One region of the Halomonas profundus genome, then DNA from elsewhere that is predicted to be linked to it. Evidence: predicted binding sites of a transcription regulator. Region 1 holds the regulator's gene; each other region holds the start of a gene.

Evidence for each region. Region 1 encodes FNR, which switches genes on or off when oxygen is low (the NO sensors DNR and NnrR bind a similar motif). Its sites were predicted from a motif close to TTGATNTANATCAA; they were not measured.
Region 2: the regulator FNR is predicted to act here: its motif matches at 1,346-1,359, upstream of LMS44_RS13965 (OmpW/AlkL family protein).
Region 3: the regulator FNR is predicted to act here: its motif matches at 1,529-1,542, upstream of LMS44_RS04950 (enolase C-terminal domain-like protein).

The regions. Positions count from the first base shown of each region.
Region 1 covers NZ_CP086344.1:3,829,491-3,832,944, forward strand. Annotated here, with positions in the region: gene hemN (oxygen-independent coproporphyrinogen III oxidase) at 1-1,217, shown strand, start outside; gene fnr (fumarate/nitrate reduction transcriptional regulator Fnr) at 1,302-2,048, shown strand; gene ttcA (tRNA 2-thiocytidine(32) synthetase TtcA) at 2,041-2,961, opposite strand; gene LMS44_RS17570 (3'-5' exonuclease family protein) at 3,072-3,454, opposite strand, start outside.
Region 2 covers NZ_CP086344.1:3,062,342-3,065,795, forward strand. Annotated here, with positions in the region: gene LMS44_RS13955 (VOC family protein) at 14-343, opposite strand; gene LMS44_RS13960 (P-loop nucleotide/nucleoside kinase family protein) at 435-929, opposite strand; gene LMS44_RS13965 (OmpW/AlkL family protein) at 1,459-2,085, shown strand; gene LMS44_RS13970 (YqcC family protein) at 2,166-2,501, opposite strand; gene LMS44_RS13975 (DUF3549 family protein) at 2,829-3,454, shown strand, end outside.
Region 3 covers NZ_CP086344.1:1,086,333-1,089,786, forward strand. Annotated here, with positions in the region: gene LMS44_RS04945 (metallophosphoesterase) at 611-1,372, shown strand; gene LMS44_RS04950 (enolase C-terminal domain-like protein) at 1,696-3,036, shown strand; gene LMS44_RS04955 (Bug family tripartite tricarboxylate transporter substrate binding protein) at 3,073-3,454, shown strand, end outside.

The sequences.
Region 1 (3,454 bases):
TGTACGTTCATGTGCCCTTCTGCCGCAAGATCTGCTTCTACTGCGCGTGTAATAAAATCGCTACCAAAAACACTGCCCTTGCCGAGCCCTATATAGCCCGGCTTGACCGCGAGATGGTGCTGACCGCACGCCATTTGGATACATCACGACCGGTGGAGCAGTTGCATTGGGGCGGCGGCACGCCAACCTTTCTCAGCTTGAATCAGATGGGTGACCTGATTGATCGCCTGGACGCCCGTTTTGGTCTTTCGTCGTCTGCTGATCGCGATTACGCGATTGAAATAGATCCTCGCGAAGCGGATGTGTTTACGCTGCGCCATCTCGAATCCCTCGGCTTTAATCGCATCAGCTTGGGCGTTCAGGATTTAAGTCCACTGGTGCAAAAAGCGATTAATCGTATCCAGCCTCGGGTACTTACCGAAACGCTGATGGAGGAGGCGCATCGCCTGGGCTTTCGCTCGCTCAATCTCGACCTAATTTATGGCTTGCCATTTCAGACTGAAAAGAGCTTTGCCAACACCCTACGCCAGGTGATCGAGCTCAACCCGGCGCGCCTTTCTGTGTTTAATTACGCGCATATGCCCGAGCGTTTTGCCCCGCAGCGGCGCATTAATGTCGATGACTTGCCAGGCGGAGAAGAGAAGCTAGCGATTCTGCGCACCACCATCGAAATGCTCACCGCAGCTGGCTATGTGCATATCGGTATGGATCACTTTGCCCGCCCTGACGATAGCCTGGCTATTGCCCAGCGCGAAGGCTCGCTGCAGCGCAACTTCCAGGGCTACTCCAGCCATGCTCAGTGCGACTTAATCGGGCTTGGCGTATCGGCGATTTCCCGTATTGATGACGTCTATGCGCAGAATCCTAGCGATCTGGCCCGCTACGAAGCGGCGCTGGATCAGGGGCAGCTTGCCACCGTGCGTGGCATACGCTTAAGTGATGACGACCTGATCCGCCGGGATGTGATTGAGCGGCTGATGTGCGATATGGGCATTGACCTGGCCGCCGTTAGTCAACGCTGGAACATCGATGCCCCCCGCTACTTTGCGCCAGCGCTCGAGCGCCTGCAGAGCGCCGAACAGGATGGCCTGCTGACCCGCAGCGGTGATCAGCTTAACGCCACGCCGATGGGGCGGCTGCTGATTCGCCATATAGCGATGGCGTTTGATACCCACCTTTCCGGGCAAACGGGACAACGGTATTCTAAGATTGTTTAATCACCTTATTGCAGGCATGCTAAAGCGACTATAATAAGTAAGGATTTTCTAATTGATAAGTGTGACCCACTCAAGGAGCAACGCATGTTGGAACCCATGAGCCGTCGTCGCTCACTACTCCACGAAACTCGCTGCCAAACCTGCAGCTTGAGTTCTCTGTGCTTGCCGCTTGCCCTTGAGCTGGACGATATGGGGCAGTTCGACGCTATTATTCGTCGCCGTGCACCACTCAAAAAAGGCGAGCCGCTGTTTCGTCAGGGCGACACCTTTACCAGCGTTTACGCAGTCCGTTCGGGCAGTTTGAAACAGGTCACCGCCGAAGGTAACGGCAGCGAGCAGCTAACCAATTTCTACCTGCCTAGTGAATTGGTGGGGTTGGATGGCATTGACGAAGAGCATTACCCCGGTAGCGTTATCGCCCTGGAAACGACCACGGTCTGCGAGATTCCTTTTGACCGCCTGGATTTGCTCTCAGAAGAGATCCCTGAGCTACGTGGCCAGCTGTATCGGAGCATGAGCAAAGAGTTACGCGATGACCGACGCATGATGCGCCTACTCTCGCGCAAAACCGCCGATCAACGGCTGGCCACCTTTTTGATTACCCTTTCGGACCGTTTTCGTCGCCGGGGCTACTCGCCCTACAGCTTTCGCCTCTCAATGCCGAGGGCCGATATTGGCAACTACCTGGGCTTAGCGGTGGAAACCGTCAGCCGCATTTTAAGCCGCTTTCAGCAACAAAGCGTGGTGGCGGTTTCCGGGCGAGAGGTCAACATTCTCGATATGCCGCGCTTGATTACCCTCGCCGAAGAGGAAGAACAAACAGCTAGCTGACGTTAAAGGCTTGGATACGCCCCGCCAGTAGCTCTGCTTGCTTGGCCTCAAGGCCTTCAAAATCGAACAGGCTGCGGTCAGCCAACTGGGAAGGGGAAATGTTGGTGACAGCCTTGAACATGCTCTCCAGGCGGCCGGGAAACTTTTTGTCCCACTCGGCGAGCATCTCTTTGACCACCTGACGCTGCATATTAGGCTGGGAGCCGCACAGGTTGCAGGGAATGATTGGGAACTCCATCAGCCGCGAAAACTCAGCAATATCCGCTTCTTTGCAGTAGGCCAACGGCCGAATAACGATATTCTTCCCATCATCGGATAGCAGCTTTGGCGGCATCGCTTTCAGGTTGCCGCCAAAGAACATATTGAGAAACAGCGTTTCGAGAATATCTTCCCGGTGATGGCCCAGGGCTATCTTATTGGCGCCAATCTCTTCGGCAAAGCCATACAACGAGCCGCGCCGCAGCCGTGAACAAAGCGCGCAGGTGGTTTTACCTTCCGGGGTTTTCTCTTTTACCACCGAGTAAGTATCGCGCTCGACAATGTGGTACTCCACGCCCTGCTTATCCAGATACGCAGGCAATACGTGCTCGGGAAAACCCGGCTGTTTTTGATCCAGATTGACCGCTACCAGAGAAAAATTGACCGGCGCATTGCGCTGCAAATTGCGCAAAATCTCCAGCATCGTGTAGCTGTCTTTTCCGCCGGAGAGGCAGACCATTACGCGATCACCTTCATTGATCATTTGGTAATCAATAATCGCATTGCCCACTTCTCGGCGCAGACGCTTTTGCAGCTTGTTAAATTCACGCTTCTGCTTCGCATCAGCCAGCTCAGGCTGGTCGTGCTCAGCGTCAGCTGGGGTGGCTCCAACCGTATCATGGTGAGCAGGATCAAAGTGATCAAGAGATTGCATGGTATAAGCACTGCCGAGGGTATGGTGAAGAGTAGAGGCGCTACAAATAAATAATTGGGCGCTATTCTAACAACACTCTTCGCCTTGACCCAACTACTCGTCGCTCCTCCCTAAGCAGCCTGCGCCATAATACGCTGCAGGCGCATATACAGCAGTGCGCTGGCGGTGGCCTCTCCAAGCACACTCTGCATGCCCATGACGGGTACTTGCCAGCATGCCAACGCCTGGGCGAAGCTGCTGGGCGCTTCGACCTCCGGGTGCAAACGGCGCAGTTGGCGCTGATGCAGTTTTGCCACATCGACCTGGGCGTTGGGCAGGGCAAAATTCAGCCGCTTACTGAGCAGTGCATTCAATGCTCCAATGCGCTTCTCTAACTGCCAGCCAACGATGGGCCGATTGCCGATAAATTCTACTAGCGCGCTCAAGTTATCACTGTTTGGTGGCAGTATCTCCCCCGCCTCGCACAGCAAGTGATGACGGCGCAGCGTTGCGC
Region 2 (3,454 bases), 770 kb from region 1:
GTGATGCCGCTTGTTATGGTTTCTGCTCACTAAGCTCAACCTTTCTGCCATCAGGATCTTGGACGACATAAACATGCTTTCCGCCAAACTTATACTGGTCCACTAATTCTAAGTCAGGGATGATATTGCCCAGACCTTCCACTGAAAATCCTAGTCGCGTGTTGTCTACTGATTCGCTGCTAACCAATGGATACAACTCGAATACAAACCCCGCATTTTCTGACGAGTAATGCACTGGCCCACAGCCATGCTGCTCTTCCACGAAGCTGAAACCGAGCTGCTCATAGAACTGCTTGCTGGCCCGCAAATCGCTGCACCGTAGTACGAACAAATCAAGTTTCATAATTCACCAAAATGACATAACGCTGCAACGTGCGCGGCTTTGTAATAAAGGCGCAGCCGCAACGTACAAGCAGTCGCTGTACCTGCGGCTATTATCCATTTGCCGAAATTACAGTTATGTTAAACCCTTCATCAGGTGTGGGCGCAACAAAGTACTTTGTAACCTGCTCAAACATCTCTTCAGTATCCGTTGTCGCTCTCTGCGGTTGTTCTGCACGCCTTTTGGCTATCTGCTCTAAGCAGGTATCATTTGGCTGGTCAATGTAAATTAGCTCATGGGGAGCCTGAATCTCTGAAAAGACACTTCTAAGCCATTTTCGTTGCGGAATCGTATTTGCAGGAAAGTCCATTACCACATTAGTGCCTGACGCCAAGATCGACTGAGCCAGCTTCTTCATTTGAGGCTTGAGCCGTCCAGCATATTTTACGTAATCTTCCAGTGTCTTAATGCTATCGGGATAAACCGACGCAAGCCACTCGTCTTCTGAAAGCAGTACGGCGTTTCGTTCTTGGGAAACTTCAAGAGACTTTGTAGTTTTCCCTGCCCCCATTTTCCCGCAGAAAAATGTCAACACTCCTTTCTTCATTTCTTGCCTCGTATTGCATAGCAGTTTATTTCTGCGCATACGTATTTTCCTAGAAAGCGTAACACCATAAAAAAACTCCAATGTGTTAATAGTAATGGGCAAATTACCAACTCCCATTCAAATGCTCGCTAGAAAAATGCGCATGCTCATTCCTGACCATCTTTTCGCATTGCCTATAGACACGAGCAGATGTTTTACAACTCGCTGTTTTAATTTATTTTTATAAACAATATTCTGGCAATATTTGATCATACCTCTTGCTGAGCGTATCAGAAAAACACGTATTACAGACTAAAAATACTTCATATCACTGCGCATGCATCCATACAAATGGGCAAGCCAAATGGTTAGCAGCCCGCTTCTGAATTAGGTCTCTCCAGCCGCCCCTCCCCCTAACCCCCCATGTCTAATAACTCTTGCCCTGGATCAATAATCCACTCCCTGGGTCTCGTTACACTGGTTTCATCGTTAAGCGGCTATCGAAAAGCCGTCTAATCTTACTATCTGCGTTAACACCTGGAGTGATCCCATGCGTAAAGCCGCCCTGCCTACATTATTCGTCACCACTGTTGCCGCTGCGGCAATGATGACCAGCAGCCAGGCATTCGCCTACGGCGCTGGCGATTTCTTCACCCGCGTGGGTGTGGCCAAAGTCGCCCCCACCAGCGACAACGGCTCACTGGCCAACGGTGCGCTATCAGTGGATGTACAGGATAAAACCGATTTCGCGTTCACCTTGGGCTATCGCTTCCACGATAAAGTCGGCGTGGAACTACTGGCGGCGCTGCCGTTTGAACACGACATCCATTTAAACGGCGATAACATTGCCTCAACCAAGCACCTGCCGCCGACCCTAACACTGCAGTACTACCCGCTGGGCGGCACTCAGTCACGCGTACAGCCCTATGTCGGCGCCGGTATTAACTACACCTTTTTCTCCGATGAGGAGCTGACGATTGGTGATTTAGACCTGGATGACTCCTGGGGAGCGGCAGGCCAGGTAGGTGTTGATCTATTAATTGATGACCATTGGGCGCTGAACGCCGCTGCTTGGTACATCGATATCGATACCGATGCGAGCGTTAACGGTGCGGCGGCAGGTACCGTTGAGATCGATCCTCTCGTGGTCATGGCAGGCCTCAGTTACCGCTTCTAAGCCACTTGCAAAACCGCTAGCGGATGTTATCCACAAAGCCTGCCTCACGGTGGGCTTTGTGCGTTTAGTAGCATGCCGCTTTAAGCGCTTTCAGTGACGATCTGGTCGACCTTCTCTACCGCCCGCACGATGAGCAGCTGGTGGTGGGCGGGTGTTTTCTCCTGCTGTAAATAGGCCGCCACGGCGGGAGCCACCTCGCACTTTGCGGGCATGGCTGCACGGGCATCCATCAAAGCGTTCAAGCGGGCAATAAACACAAAGCGTACCCATTGAGGCAGCGACATCGTGTCGATGCAAAATGGCTGCTGGCTGGCAAACGCCTCTGCATCGGGTGTTGGCATGCGCCATAGATCGGCGGCTTTCATCGACGCCTCAAGCTCTAGAAGTGCTGTCTGCAGCGGTTGATAAGTACTCATAAAGACGTGTGTCACTACCTCGGAAAATGAAAAGTGTGTCGTCTGCCCATTATCCCCACTCAGCGAGTGCCTTGCCACCTATCAACGCTTGCGGGAAGTTATCCATAGACTCACAGAAAACCTGCACGAGCCTGTGGATAAACTATGGAAAGGTGTCGCAACGCTTGCTCTCATGGGGCTTTCGCACAGTTGATTAATTTTTAACCGCATTGTCATTAATGCTAATGCCTTAAGGCACTGTCATTAACACCATGTTTTATCAGTCTCTGCGGCTGACAGTGTCACATCAGCAAGGTAGAGTGCAGGCTTGCAACGCGGAAGGATGTCATGCAACCAATTCAAACCCTTGATGAGTTTTTTACCCGCAGCGGTGGCGAGGTTTCCCTTTACCATATGGGGCGCCATGTCGCCCCCTGCCCGCGGGAGTCACTTGCCGCCTTTGAAGGTGGCGAAATGGCCTGGCCAGAACCCTGGCAAGGCCAAGCGCGCTTAGCCATTGTGTTTCGCCTTGGCGATATGCCCGAACCGGCTATTTGGTTCTTAGCCTTGCCACTGGACGAGCAGGGAATGATTGCCCCCGCCCAGCGCGATGCGTTTTTAAACCGGCTGCTGGAAACACTGGGGCGCGCGGTTTCTAACGTGGGTCGTGAAGAAACAGCGGACGTGGATCACTTAATGAAGGATAATCCCCTCGCCTTCACGCCTAACGTCACCTTCCAAGCCATGCTCAATGCACGCGCCACCCATGCGCGTGGGCTACCCGCCAGCCAGCATTTTGAGCCGGTTGATGCCTACTTGAGCGGCCAGCAAGCGATCGATTGGCAGGCATTGGGGTTACAAGGGATTGCCGATTACGTCGTGAGAATGGAAACACTTGACGCTGAATCGCTCGCGCAGCGGTTGCCTGAACTGCCTACCGCCGTTATCCACTCCTTGTGCTACTGTTTAGAGCA
Region 3 (3,454 bases), 2.5 Mb from region 1:
AAGTGTTGCATGGCGTTCACTCCTCTTTCAGGGGACAGGGAATGCGATGAGACCTTGTTGTAAAACTTATGTTGTAAAGCCTTCAAGTTGTAGAAAGCTTATGTTGTACACAGCCTGTGTTGTGCATAGCAGCAATTTAGCTGTGGTCGGATACTAAGAGCTTTTTTTGCGAAGGGCTAGTCCTAACGATGTAGGTGTTTTGCCATTTTTCGTAAGCCATGGCTTACAAATGCTGAAATGACGATATTAGGTCTTTGAATGGAAAAGGTTTTCATAGTCATAAAAAAGCCGGAAAATATTCCGGCTTCGGTGATTAGCTTTTGGTCTAAAGGGCGCAAAAGCACCTGAATTAGCCTAAATAGGCTTTCAGCGCTTCAACTGCGGCACGATGCCATTGAGCATTCAAGCTCCAGAACTCTAGAACTTCATTATCGCGTGCAGGGGGGGTTATTAAAAAAGTCATTGTGCGGTCCTCCTATTGGGACTACATCGTTATTATAGCCTATTTTTGCTGCAATGCAGCATGCCTTGACGTGACACCGATGCCCTGCGACAACGTGTCCTAGGCCGGGTAAGATCGTTTAAATAGGTATTTGTTACGAGGAGCCCTATGCGTCTGCGTATTTTGTCTGACCTGCACCTGGAGTTTTTTGACGGGAACCGCGAGCTGCCTGAGGTGGAGGCAGATGTAGTGGTTCTGGCGGGGGATATTCACCGTAAGTGCGAAGGCCTTGCCTGGGCGCGCCACCAGTTTCCAGACACGCCGATTATCTATGTACCAGGCAACCATGAGTTCTACGGTACCTGCATGCCGCTGCTGCGTGATGAGCTGGCGCTCGAAGCCGAGCGGCTCGACATTGAGCTTCTGGATAATCGTGCTGTCACCTTCAATGGCGTACGCTTTTACGGTACAACGCTATGGACTGACTTTGCGTTGTACGCCGGTGACCCAACGCAAAACCCCGCCGATACTGAGTCTAAGGCGTTGCGCTACATGCCCGACTTTAAAATCGTTCAAACCTCGCCAGGGGAGACATTCACACCTCAGGCAAGCCAGCAGGTGCATGCTGAAGCGCTTGCTTGGCTCGAAAAAGAGCTGTCCCAGCCGTTTGATGGCCCTAAGGTGGTGGTTAGCCATCATGCCCCGCTACACGACTGTATCCCAGGCCAATATCTGGGCGACGCGTTATCCCCCGCGTTTGCCTCCAATTTGCCTCATTTAATGGGCAATATGGATGTATGGGTGCACGGACATGTTCACGAACCCGTGGATATTCTGCGTAACGGCACGCGTATCATTGCCAACCCTGGTGGATACCCTGATGAGTTTACTCCAGCGATATTTAAGCCAGGCTGGGTGGTTGAAGTATAAAAATAAATAAAATCAGTTATTTAAAGTCTTTTTTAGATTGTTAATCACTTGCTGGCAGTCATGCCAGCCAGTGCTACTTTGGTTTAATTTTCACTACTGCTGCTTGCGTCTGAAAGTCATGCTACTTATCTTCTTATTTGTATGATGTATGACATATTGATCCGGATAATTAGATCGCCTATGCCAAGCAGCGAAGAGTGGGTTTGAGTTTAAAAGTCTTTGATTGACCAACAAGGGCTGCGTTTGTCCGCCTTCGTTATTTTAATGCGGCAATGAGCGGGATGCTGATCTGCGCGCTAACACCGCCTAATGGAGAATTGTTTATGTCGAGTCACGACACTCCCACGATAACCGATATGCAGGTCATTCCCGTGGCAGGGCGCGATAGCATGTTACTCAATATCGGTGGAGCGCACTCGCCGTATTTTACCCGCAACCTGGTTATTCTCAAAGATAGCCACGGTAATGTAGGGGTAGGGGAAGCCCCCGGTGGCGAGACGATTCAAACGTCTCTTGAGCAGTCACGAGAGATGGTGGTCGGTCAGTCGATCGGGAAAATGCGCTCCATGATTGCGTCGTTACACAATATCGGACGGAGTGCCGATTTTGAAGATTTCGGCAAAGGCTCCTGGACATTCGAACTGCGCATCAATGCAGTTGCCGCGCTTGAAGCGGCGTTACTTGATTTGATGGGGAAATTTCTGGGAGTGCCGGTGGCAGAGCTCCTAGGCAACGGCAAGCAGCGTGACAGCGTTGACGTGCTGGGATACTTATTCTTTATCGGTGATGGGCACGCTACGCCGTTGGATTTCCGCCGTGGCACCGGGGGCTTGGATCACGACTGGTACTGTTTGCGCGACGAGGCGGCCATGACCCCTCAGCACATTGTTGAGCTAGCTCAGGCGGCGCACGATCGATACGGCTTTAAAGACTTTAAGTTAAAGGGCGGGGCTCTGGCTGGCGAGCAAGAAATAGCGGCCGTCACGGCGCTGCACAATGCGTTTCCGGATGCGCGCACGACCATTGACCCTAACGGTGCTTGGTCGCTAGAAGAGGCGGTCCGGCTGTGCAAGGATCTCCACGGTGTGATTGCCTACGCAGAGGATCCATGCGGGGCGGAACAAGGCTTCTCCGGTCGCGAGATTTTAGCTGAGTTTCGCCATGCCACCGGATTGCCTGTCGCCACCAACATGGTAGCCACCAACTGGCGGGAAATGGCCCACGCGCTGATGCTGCGCTCAGTCGATATTCCATTAGCCGACCCGCACTTCTGGACACTTTCCGGTGCTGTACGTGTCTCCCAGCTCTGCCAGGATCATGGTATGACCTGGGGCTCGCACTCCAACAACCATTTCGATATTTCGCTTGCCATGTTCGCCCAGGTGGGGGCCGCCGCCGTGGGGCGCACAACCGCGCTTGATACCCACTGGATATGGCAGGAGGGCGATGCTCGCCTGACTCGCAATCCGCCGGAGGTTGTGGGTGGCAAAGTGGCCGTAACCGATGCGCCGGGGCTTGGGGTCGACATCGATATGAAGGCCATAGAGGAGGCTAATAAGCTCTATCGTTCACTGCCTGCTGGTGCTCGGGATGATGCGATGGCAATGCAATATTTGATAGATGATTGGAAGTTTGATCCGAAAAAGCCAGCGTTAGTGCGCTGAGTGAATACTCTAAACATGACAAAGAAGGACATTACAATGAAAAAGTTAGCGCTAAGCTTATCTGTGGCAACAGCAATGATGGCCAGTGCTGGTGCATTTGCTGAATATCCTGAGCAAAACATCGATATGATCGTGCCCTTCTCAGCCGGTGGCGGCAACGACACCTTCGTCCGCGCACTACAGCCGCTTCTGGAAGAAAAACTCGATACCAACTTGGTCATTCGCAATATCTCGGGCGGCGGCGGAGCCGTGGGGCTGACGCGTGCTCAGGCATCAGATTCAGATGGCTATACCTTAGCTGCCGCCAGCAATGCACTGCTGACCTTGGAGGCGTTGGGTAATGTTGACTTTACCTACGAAGATTTTGATTTTGTCGCCAAGATTCTTGAAGAGCCCTACGTCATCGCTGTTGGTGAAG